2 regions of the Pediococcus sp. M21F004 genome follow, and region 2 is predicted to be linked to the other one. Evidence: predicted binding sites of a transcription regulator. Region 2 holds the regulator's gene; the other holds the start of a gene.

Region 1 (4,422 bases), 170 kb from region 2:
TTCGAAACTTCAGCGGGTCTTTTCGATTGGGTATAACCATGCTGCAACGATTATTGATCAATTGGAGGCTCAAGGAGATATTTCCGAAGCAAAAGGTTCCAAACCGCGTGAGGTGTATTTTACTCAAGCAGATTTGAAAAAGATTCATGATAGTCAAGCCTGACTTACAACATACTTAGATTTTGAGTGTGGTAAACTATTAACAAAACTGATAAAGAGGAAGAGGAAAATTGGATAACGCGACGACTTATTATTTTATAGGGATTAAAGGTTCTGGAATGAGTTCTTTAGCATTGATTTTACATGATGAGGGTTACCATGTGAAAGGTTCCGATATTGCAAAATATACGTTTACCCAACGAGGATTAGAGCAAGCAGGAATTGAAGTGCTCCCATTTGACGAGGCTAACATTACGGAGGGGTTAACAGTAATTGCTGGAAATGCATTTACAGATGACCATCCTGAGATAAAAAAGGCACGAGCAATGGGCTTGCCTGTGACTCGTTATCATGAATTCTTGGGAAAAATGTTACCTGGTTACACCAGTATTGGCGTGGCCGGTGCGCATGGAAAAACCAGCACCACAGGACTTCTTTCCCATGTTCTAAGTGGTGTAGCACCCACGAGTTATTTGGTTGGTGATGGAAGTGGGAAAGGGACACCTAACGCCCGCTTCTTCGTGTTTGAAGCTGACGAATATCGGCGTCATTTTATGGCTTATCATCCAGATTACATGATTATGACAAATATTGATTTTGATCATCCTGATTATTACACAGGAATCGAAGACGTTTACCAAGCTTTTCAGGACGTTTCTCAGCAGGTAAAAAAAGGAATTTTTGCCTGGGGTGATGATGAAAACTTACGTCGTTTGCATGCAGATGTTCCTGTTTACTACTATGGAACGAGCAAGAATGATGATTTTCAAGCTCGCGATATTAAACGAACAACTGAAGGATCAGAATTTGATGTTTATCACGAAGATGAATTTTTAGGCCATTTTCAAATTCATCTCTTCGGGGAACACAATGTCCTCAATAGTTTAGCGGTAATCGCCGTTGCTTATTTTGAAAAAGTTAACTTGGAAGAAATTAAAGATGAGTTATTGGATTTCCAAGGAGTTAAGCGCCGTTTTTCAGAGAAGAAAGTTGCTGATATGACAATCATCGACGATTATGCTCACCATCCTTCCGAAATTAAAGCTACTTTAGATGCTGCCCGTCAGAAATATCCAGAAAAAGAAATTATTGCAGTTTTCCAACCACATACATTTAGTCGGACAATCGCACTTTTAGATGATTTCGCTAAAAGTCTCAATTTGGCAGACAAGGTCTACTTAACGGAAATCTTTAGTTCGGTACGTGAAAAGAGTGGTAAAATTTCATCTGCAGATTTAGCAGCTAAGATTAATAAAGGCGGCGAAATCCTCCAAGCTGATAATATGTCACCACTTTTGGATTATCATAATGCGGTTGTGGTCTTTATGGGTGCTGGTGATGTCCAGCGTTATGAAAAAGCTTATGAGGAATTACTGAGCAATTTAAGCTTAAAGAATAATTAAGAATAAGAGTGTAATGGTGCGCTTATAAGGTAAACCCACCATGAAAAATAAATAACTGACTAATTTTGACCTTTTCACTTGATTCATTTTCTTAATCTGATAGAATGTATTCAAATTAAAAGAAAGAGGGAATTAGGTATGCAAGAACCACGAAACCTGGTTAATACTGAAGTAGGTCTCAGTAGTTTTATGACGAGAATGTACGGATTTATGGGATATGCAGTGGCTTTGTCTGCCGTTGTTGCTTATCTTAGTGGTGTGACATTTAGCGCTCAGATTATGCCAGTTCTTAATGATCATCCTTTTATATTTTTATTCGTCTTAATTGGATTGATGATTTTTAGTTCCGCTGCAACTCGGAAAGCAATGCAAAGTGCGGGGATGAGTTTCACGATTTTAACACTCTTTTCCCTATTCTTCGGATTAGAGTTTTCGTTTATTTTCTTAACGTTTAGCTTACCTACGATTACTTCCGCATTTGTTTCGGCGTCGATCACATTTATATCGATGTCCTTAATTGGGGCTACAACCCATAAAGATATGAGCAAAGTTGGCAATCAGCTTTTTGCTGCATTGATTGCCCTACTGGTAGTTATGGTCATTAATATCTTTCTAAGAAGTGCTGTAATTAGCTACTTATTCTCATTTGTCGGGGTTGTTATCTTTGCAGGATTATCAATGACTGATACGAATAAAATGAAACAGTTGTATTTACAATATGGCGATCAAGTTTCGATGACAGGATTGGCCATTCAGGGATCCTTGACCTTATATTTGGATTTCTTGAATTTGTTCCAGTTTTTATTACAAATTTTCGGCGGCTTTGGTGGCAGTCGAGACTAATCGAATTTATAAAAAAACGACTAATTAACTCGAAAGAGGAAATTAGCCGTTTTTATTTTGAATGAATTTCCAAAAGCTTTCAAAAAAATTGAGGAACCATTAGTATAATAAGACAAGCTAGTTTGTTAGAATAGAGGTATGACTACTAAGGAGAAAAATATGACCCAAAAAAAATTACTTTTAATCGATGGAAATAGTGTGGCGTTCAGAGCCTTTTTTGCGCTCCATAACGCGCTAAGTAAATTTACAAATCAAGATGGGTTACATACAAATGCAATATATGGATTTAACAAAATGCTTGATCACATTTTGGAGATTGTTAAGCCCACAGATGCGTTGGTGGCATTTGATGCTGGGAAAACAACTTTTCGAACCGAAATGTTTGATAACTATAAAGGTGGACGTTCCAAAACTCCACCCGAACTTTCCGAACAAATGCCTTATTTGCGTGAGTTGCTAAAGGCTTATGGCATTAAATCTTATGAATTAGCTAATTATGAAGCGGATGACATTATTGGAACCCTCTCAAAAGAAGCGGAAACGGCTGGGTATGAAGTTACGATTGTAACCGGAGATCGGGACTTAACCCAATTATCTAGTGAAAAAACAACTGTTTCTGTAACGGTGAAGGGAGTTAGTGAAGTTGAGCACTATACGCCGGAGCATGTGCAAGAAAAGCTTGGGTTAACACCAGCGCAAATTATTGATATGAAAGGGTTAGCTGGTGATACATCAGACAATTATCCCGGAGTTACCAAAGTTGGCGAAAAAACGGCCATTAAATTATTACAACAGTACGATTCTGTTGAAGGTGTTTACGAACACATCGATGAATTAAAAGCTTCCAAAATGAAGGAACATTTAATCGAAGACCGTGATAATGCCTTTTTAAGCAAGAAACTGGCTACAATTAATCGTGAAGCACCAATTGCGATTTCGTTGGCGGATTTGGCATATTCAGGTAAAAACCCCGCAATTTTAGTGGATTTTTACGAACGGATGAATTTTCAATCTTTTTTGAAACAAATTCGTTCAACTGAAGGTTTTGAAGCCCCACAGACTATGAAAAAAATCGCTTTTACAGAACTAACTACAGATAACTTGAATGAGGTGGCTAAATTAAAGGGTGAGATGGCTTTTTATTTGGAGATGCCCGAAAAAAATTATCATGTGTCAGATTTAGTAGGATTCGGAATTGGTCGTGAAGATAAGTGGTTTGTTTCTAGAAATGTTGATTTATTAACTACGGCCACATTTAAAAAACTTTTCACAGATCCAAACAACCAAATAAGTGTCTTCGATCTTAAAAGGACCTATGTGGGATTAAACCGCCTGGGGGTATCCTTCACAAACGGGAAAAATGATATTCTTTTGGAATCGTACTTGTTAGATACCAATGATAATTCTAACGATCTTGGTGCTTTAGCTCATCGCCATGGGTATCAAGATATTAAGACAGACGAAGAGGTTTATGGAACTGGTGTGAAACGTCATATTCCAGATGACGATGCAGAATTTTTAACACATTTAGCAGCCAAGCTTCGGGCTATTCAGCAGTTGGTACCGCAGCTAAAAAGTGAGCTTGAACAAAACGAACAAATCAAATTGTATACCGATATCGAGTTACCAATTGCTTTAGTCCTTTCCAAAATGGAAATTGCGGGCGTTCGCGTAGATACCAATCGTTTGGAACAGATGGAAAGTGAATTCACAGAACGACTGACTGAAATTGAACAAACCATCTACAATGAAGCCGGCGAAGAATTCAATATTAAATCTACTAAACAACTTGGCTCAATTTTATTTGAAAAATTAGGACTGCCAAGTTCTAAAAAAACGAAAACAGGCTATTCAACCGCAGTTAGCGTTTTGGAAGGTTTAAGAGGACAAGCCCCAATTATTGATAATATTTTAATTTACCGACAAATTTCAAAAATTCAATCAACTTACGTAAAAGGATTATTGAAAGTTGTCCATTCTTCAGATCAAAAAGTGCACACAACCTATCTCCAAACCT
Region 2 (4,422 bases):
AACCGTGATGTTGTCACCAATCTTGGCCTGACCGGAAAGCATTAACTCACTTAATTGGTCTTCGACTTTGGTCTGGAAAGCCCGGCGAATTGGCCGTGCGCCATACTCCGGATCAAAGCCTGCTTCCGCAACGGCATCAATAGCAGCCGGCGTAATTTTGACCGTCATTCCTTGATCGGCAACTCGTTTAAGAATTTGTTGCGACATTAATTTCACAATTTGGTGAAGTTGAGGACGAGTTAAGGAATGGAAGATAATATTTTCGTCAATTCGGTTCAAAAATTCCGGACGGAAACTCTGCTTAAGGACTTCACGAATCTTAGAGGCCATAGCCGTGTAGTTTTGACTGGCATCTTTAGCACCAAAGCCAACTGATTTCTCGTCTCTCAGTGCTGTTGCACCCAAGTTAGAAGTCATAATCAGAATTGTGTTGCGAAAATCAACTTTACGTCCTTTAGAATCAGTCAAATAACCATCATCTAAAACTTGTAAAAGAATATTGAACACATCAGGATGGGCTTTTTCTACCTCATCAAATAAAACGACAGAGTATGGCTTTTGACGAACTCGCTCGGTTAATTGGCCACCTTCATCGTACCCAACATAGCCAGGTGCCGATCCAATTAAACGGCTTGTACTGTAGCGTTCCATATACTCTGACATATCAATGCGAATCATATTGTCTTCCGATCCAAACATTGCTTCTGCCAAAGCTTTTGCCAGCTCAGTTTTTCCGACTCCGGTTGGTCCTAAGAACATAAATGAGCCAATTGGGCGCCCAGGATCTTTTAAACCATTCCGAGCACGTCTGATTGCCCGTGAAACTGCCGAAACAGCTTCTTCTTGGCCAATCACCCGTTTGTGCAAGATTGATTCCAAGTTAACTAAACGATCGCTTTCTGTTTTCTGTAACTGAGTGAGTGGCACCCCGGTCCATTCAGAAACAACTTGTGCAACGTCTTCTGCAGTTTCTTGTAATTGATACTTAGGCTTTTTATCTTCGTCTTGAGAATTAGCCTGAGCTTTTTCAATTTTATTGCGTAGTTTTTCTTCTTTAACTCTGATCTTTTGAGCTTCCTCAAAATCTTGTGCTTCAATTGCAGCTTCTTTTTCATCCGTCAATTTTTGTAATTTAGTTTCAGAAGTTGATTTCTTGGTTTCACCCATTTGATCAATTCTAACTTTAGCGGCCGCTTCATCCATTAAATCAATGGCTTTATCTGGTAAAAAGCGATCACTAATGTATCGATCTGATAATGACACAGCTTGTTTGATGGCATCATCGGTAATTGCGACATGGTGATGTTCTTCATATTTTGGTCGTAGTCCCCGTAAAATCTGAACAGATTCTTCGGTCGTAGGTTCATCAACTTCAACCTTGGCAAACCGTCGTTCTAAAGCTGCATCTGTTTCAATATATTTTTGATACTCATTTAGAGTGGTCGCACCGATTGTTTGTAATTCACCACGAGCTAAGGCTGGCTTCAAAATATTAGAAGCATCAATCGCCCCTTCAGCACCACCGGCACCGATCAACGTATGCAGTTCATCAATAAACAATACAATATGACCATCTTCATGGATTTCATCAATCACTTTTTTAAGGCGATCTTCAAATTCACCACGATATTTTGTGCCAGCTACAAGTGATCCCATATCAAGCATCATCAATCGCTTGTTAGCAAGATCTGCAGGCACATTGCCATCAATCATGCGTTGGGCAAGGCCCTCAGCAATCGCTGTCTTACCAACGCCTGGTTCACCAATTAAAACTGGGTTATTTTTTGTACGGCGACTCAAAATTTGAATCACTCGTTTAACTTCTTTTTCACGGCCAATCACTGGATCAATCTGACCATCTTGGGCCATCTGACTCATATTACGCGCCACTGAATCTAACGTTGGTGTACCTTGAGGTTTGGCCCCTCGCCGAGTTTGCGCTTGATTTTGGCGAATCTGTGCCGAAGCACTGACCCCCAATTTGCGTAAAATAACCTTGCGTGTTTGAGCAAGATCCATGTCCAAACTGATTAAAATCCGAGATGACAAAATGTTTTCATCACTCAATAGAGCCAACAGTAAATGCTCTGTGCCAATTTTAGCAGCACCTAATCGCTTAGCCTCATCACCAGCAGTTGCCAAAACTTCCTTGGCCTTTGGTGAGTATGGCAAATAATCGTTAGCGCCAATATTTTTTAAAGTCCCATAGCCTGTAAAACGTTCAATTTCTTCCACAATATCTGTTTCCGTGACCGAAAACTGCTGAAATACTTTGTAGGCAATGCCGTTCTTTTCTATCGCTAGGGCCAACAATAAGTGTTCTGTTCCTACTGCTTGGTGTTTAAAACGCTTAGCTTGTTCTTGCGAAATAGCCAAAACATTCTTTGCACTTGGTGTAAATAAGTTATCCATGTTAACACCCTACTTTCTTTTTAGCTCTCATACCGTAAATGATTTAAAATTCCAATTAAAATTCTCGCTCGTAACTGATCTTCCTCAACACGATCACTCATTGCTAAAGTTTTCTTGTCAATTGCCGCCAAAATCAAGTTTCCTTCTCTTTTGTCAATGACATCGTCCTCGTACAAACTTTTAACGATGGAGAGAGCGTCTCGTTGATTGATGGCCTCACCAATCACTTGAATAAGTGTATCTAAAACATCCAAATCATCAAGTAATTTGACTTTTTCAATCCGGATGTAGCCACCACCACCACGTTTACTTTCTACTACATAGCCATTTTGAATGGTAAAACGGGTCTTAATGACATAATTAATTTGAGAAGGCACAACATCAAACAAGTCAGCAATCTCCGAGCGCCGAATCTCAATTTCCTCTGAATCAGCCAAAATTTGTTTTAAATATTTTTCAATGATATCGGAAATGTTTTGACTCATTTTGCACACCCTTTCTTGCATCTTTGACTAATGTTGACTTTCATTATACGAAACTCTCATTAAAAAGCAAAGTTTTTTAACTTTCTAAGGTGGTTCGCACTAATGACAGCTATTTTTAGGGATAAATTATTGTTTTTAAGATTTTAATTAATTGCTTCACTTTTAAAAAATAAAAAAGCCACGAGTTTGACTTCGTGACTTTCTTATTTTCCATTATCGGGAAAACAGGATTTGAACCTGCGACCCCCACGTCCCGAACGTGGTGCTCTACCAAGCTGAGCTACTTCCCGTTACTGGTAAATAACTTTAAGTGGGTAATTCTTACGTAAGGGCACTTTTCCACCGTCTTAGTGCTTAATCGGGAAGACAGGATTCGAACCTGCGACCCCCTGGTCCCAAACCAGGTGCTCTACCAAGCTGAGCTACTTCCCGCTCATATTATCAAACTAATTAAAATGCCAACTTATAAAAACTCACAGTTGGCATTTTAACTTATTCAGTCTACTGATTAAACAGTAAGCTTTAATAATAATGATGCACCCAGTAGGAGTCGAACCTACAACCTTCTGATTCGTAGTCAGACACTCTATCCAATTGCGCTATGGGTGCTTATTAAATGCCGAGGACCGGGATCGAACCGGTACGGTCATCACTGACCGCAGGATTTTAAGTCCTGTGCGTCTGCCAATTCCGCCACCCCGGCAATGCTTATGTGCTTGTAGTTATAAAACTACAAAGCGGAAGACGAGATTCGAACTCGCGACCCCCACCATGGCAAGGTGATGTTCTACCACTGAACTACTTCCGCAAAGTTATTAAATTGGTGAATGCCGACTAGAGGATTCGAACCTCCGACCCCCTGTTTACAAGACAGATGCTCTGCCAACTGAGCTAAGTCGGCTAATTAATAATATCTATTAATTAGAAGTGCGGGCGAAGGGACTCGAACCCTTACATCTTTCGATACAAGAACCTAAATCTTGCGCGTCTGCCAATTCCGCCACGCCCGCAATGCTTATATGTGTAAATGAGCCGTGGCAGTCTCGAACTGCCGACCCTCTGATTAAAAGTCAGATGCTCTACCAACTGAGCTAACGGCTCAATGGAGGATACAGGGCTCGAACCTGTGACCCTCTGCTTGTAAGGCAGACGCTCTCCCAACTGAGCTAATCCTCCATCAAATGACAACTACATAATATTATCATTGACCATTAGTAATTGTCAATAACATTTTGTAGTTGTCGCAAAAATTATTTGTCTAAAAAACGAGCTTTCCGACTTACCTATTTAGTAATCTTCGTTATGCCACCCATATATGGAATCAATGCTTCGGGAACCGTTACTGAACCATCTTCATTTTGATAATTTTCTAAAATGGCTGCAACTGTTCGTCCAACCGCTAATCCGGAACCGTTCAAGGTATGCACGTACTGTAGTTTTCCTTGGTCATCACGATACCGAATCTGTGCGCGTCGGGCTTGAAAATCTGTACAGTTTGAACAACTAGAGATTTCTCGATACATAT

What was found. The regulator CtsR, encoded in region 2, represses protease genes until heat stress. The targets are predictions, from matches to a motif close to TTGGTCAAAAAAGGTCAAANA.
Region 1: the regulator CtsR is predicted to act here: its motif matches at 1,615-1,635, upstream of ACLHK8_RS02960 (Bax inhibitor-1/YccA family protein).

Annotation. Positions count from the first base shown of each region.
Region 1 covers NZ_CP177314.1:565,597-570,018, reverse strand. The annotation lists gene ACLHK8_RS02970 (DNA translocase FtsK) at 1-163, shown strand, start outside; gene murC (UDP-N-acetylmuramate--L-alanine ligase) at 231-1,562, shown strand; gene ACLHK8_RS02960 (Bax inhibitor-1/YccA family protein) at 1,701-2,405, shown strand; gene polA (DNA polymerase I) at 2,565-4,422, shown strand, end outside.
Region 2 covers NZ_CP177314.1:736,754-741,175, forward strand. The annotation lists gene ACLHK8_RS03890 (ATP-dependent Clp protease ATP-binding subunit) at 1-2,412, opposite strand, end outside; gene ACLHK8_RS03895 (CtsR family transcriptional regulator) at 2,433-2,897, opposite strand; tRNA gene ACLHK8_RS03900 (tRNA-Pro) at 3,114-3,187, opposite strand; tRNA gene ACLHK8_RS03905 (tRNA-Pro) at 3,256-3,329, opposite strand; tRNA gene ACLHK8_RS03910 (tRNA-Arg) at 3,433-3,506, opposite strand; tRNA gene ACLHK8_RS03915 (tRNA-Leu) at 3,515-3,600, opposite strand; tRNA gene ACLHK8_RS03920 (tRNA-Gly) at 3,634-3,705, opposite strand; tRNA gene ACLHK8_RS03925 (tRNA-Thr) at 3,726-3,798, opposite strand; tRNA gene ACLHK8_RS03930 (tRNA-Leu) at 3,826-3,907, opposite strand; tRNA gene ACLHK8_RS03935 (tRNA-Lys) at 3,926-3,998, opposite strand; tRNA gene ACLHK8_RS03940 (tRNA-Val) at 4,001-4,073, opposite strand; gene serS (serine--tRNA ligase) at 4,181-4,422, opposite strand, start outside.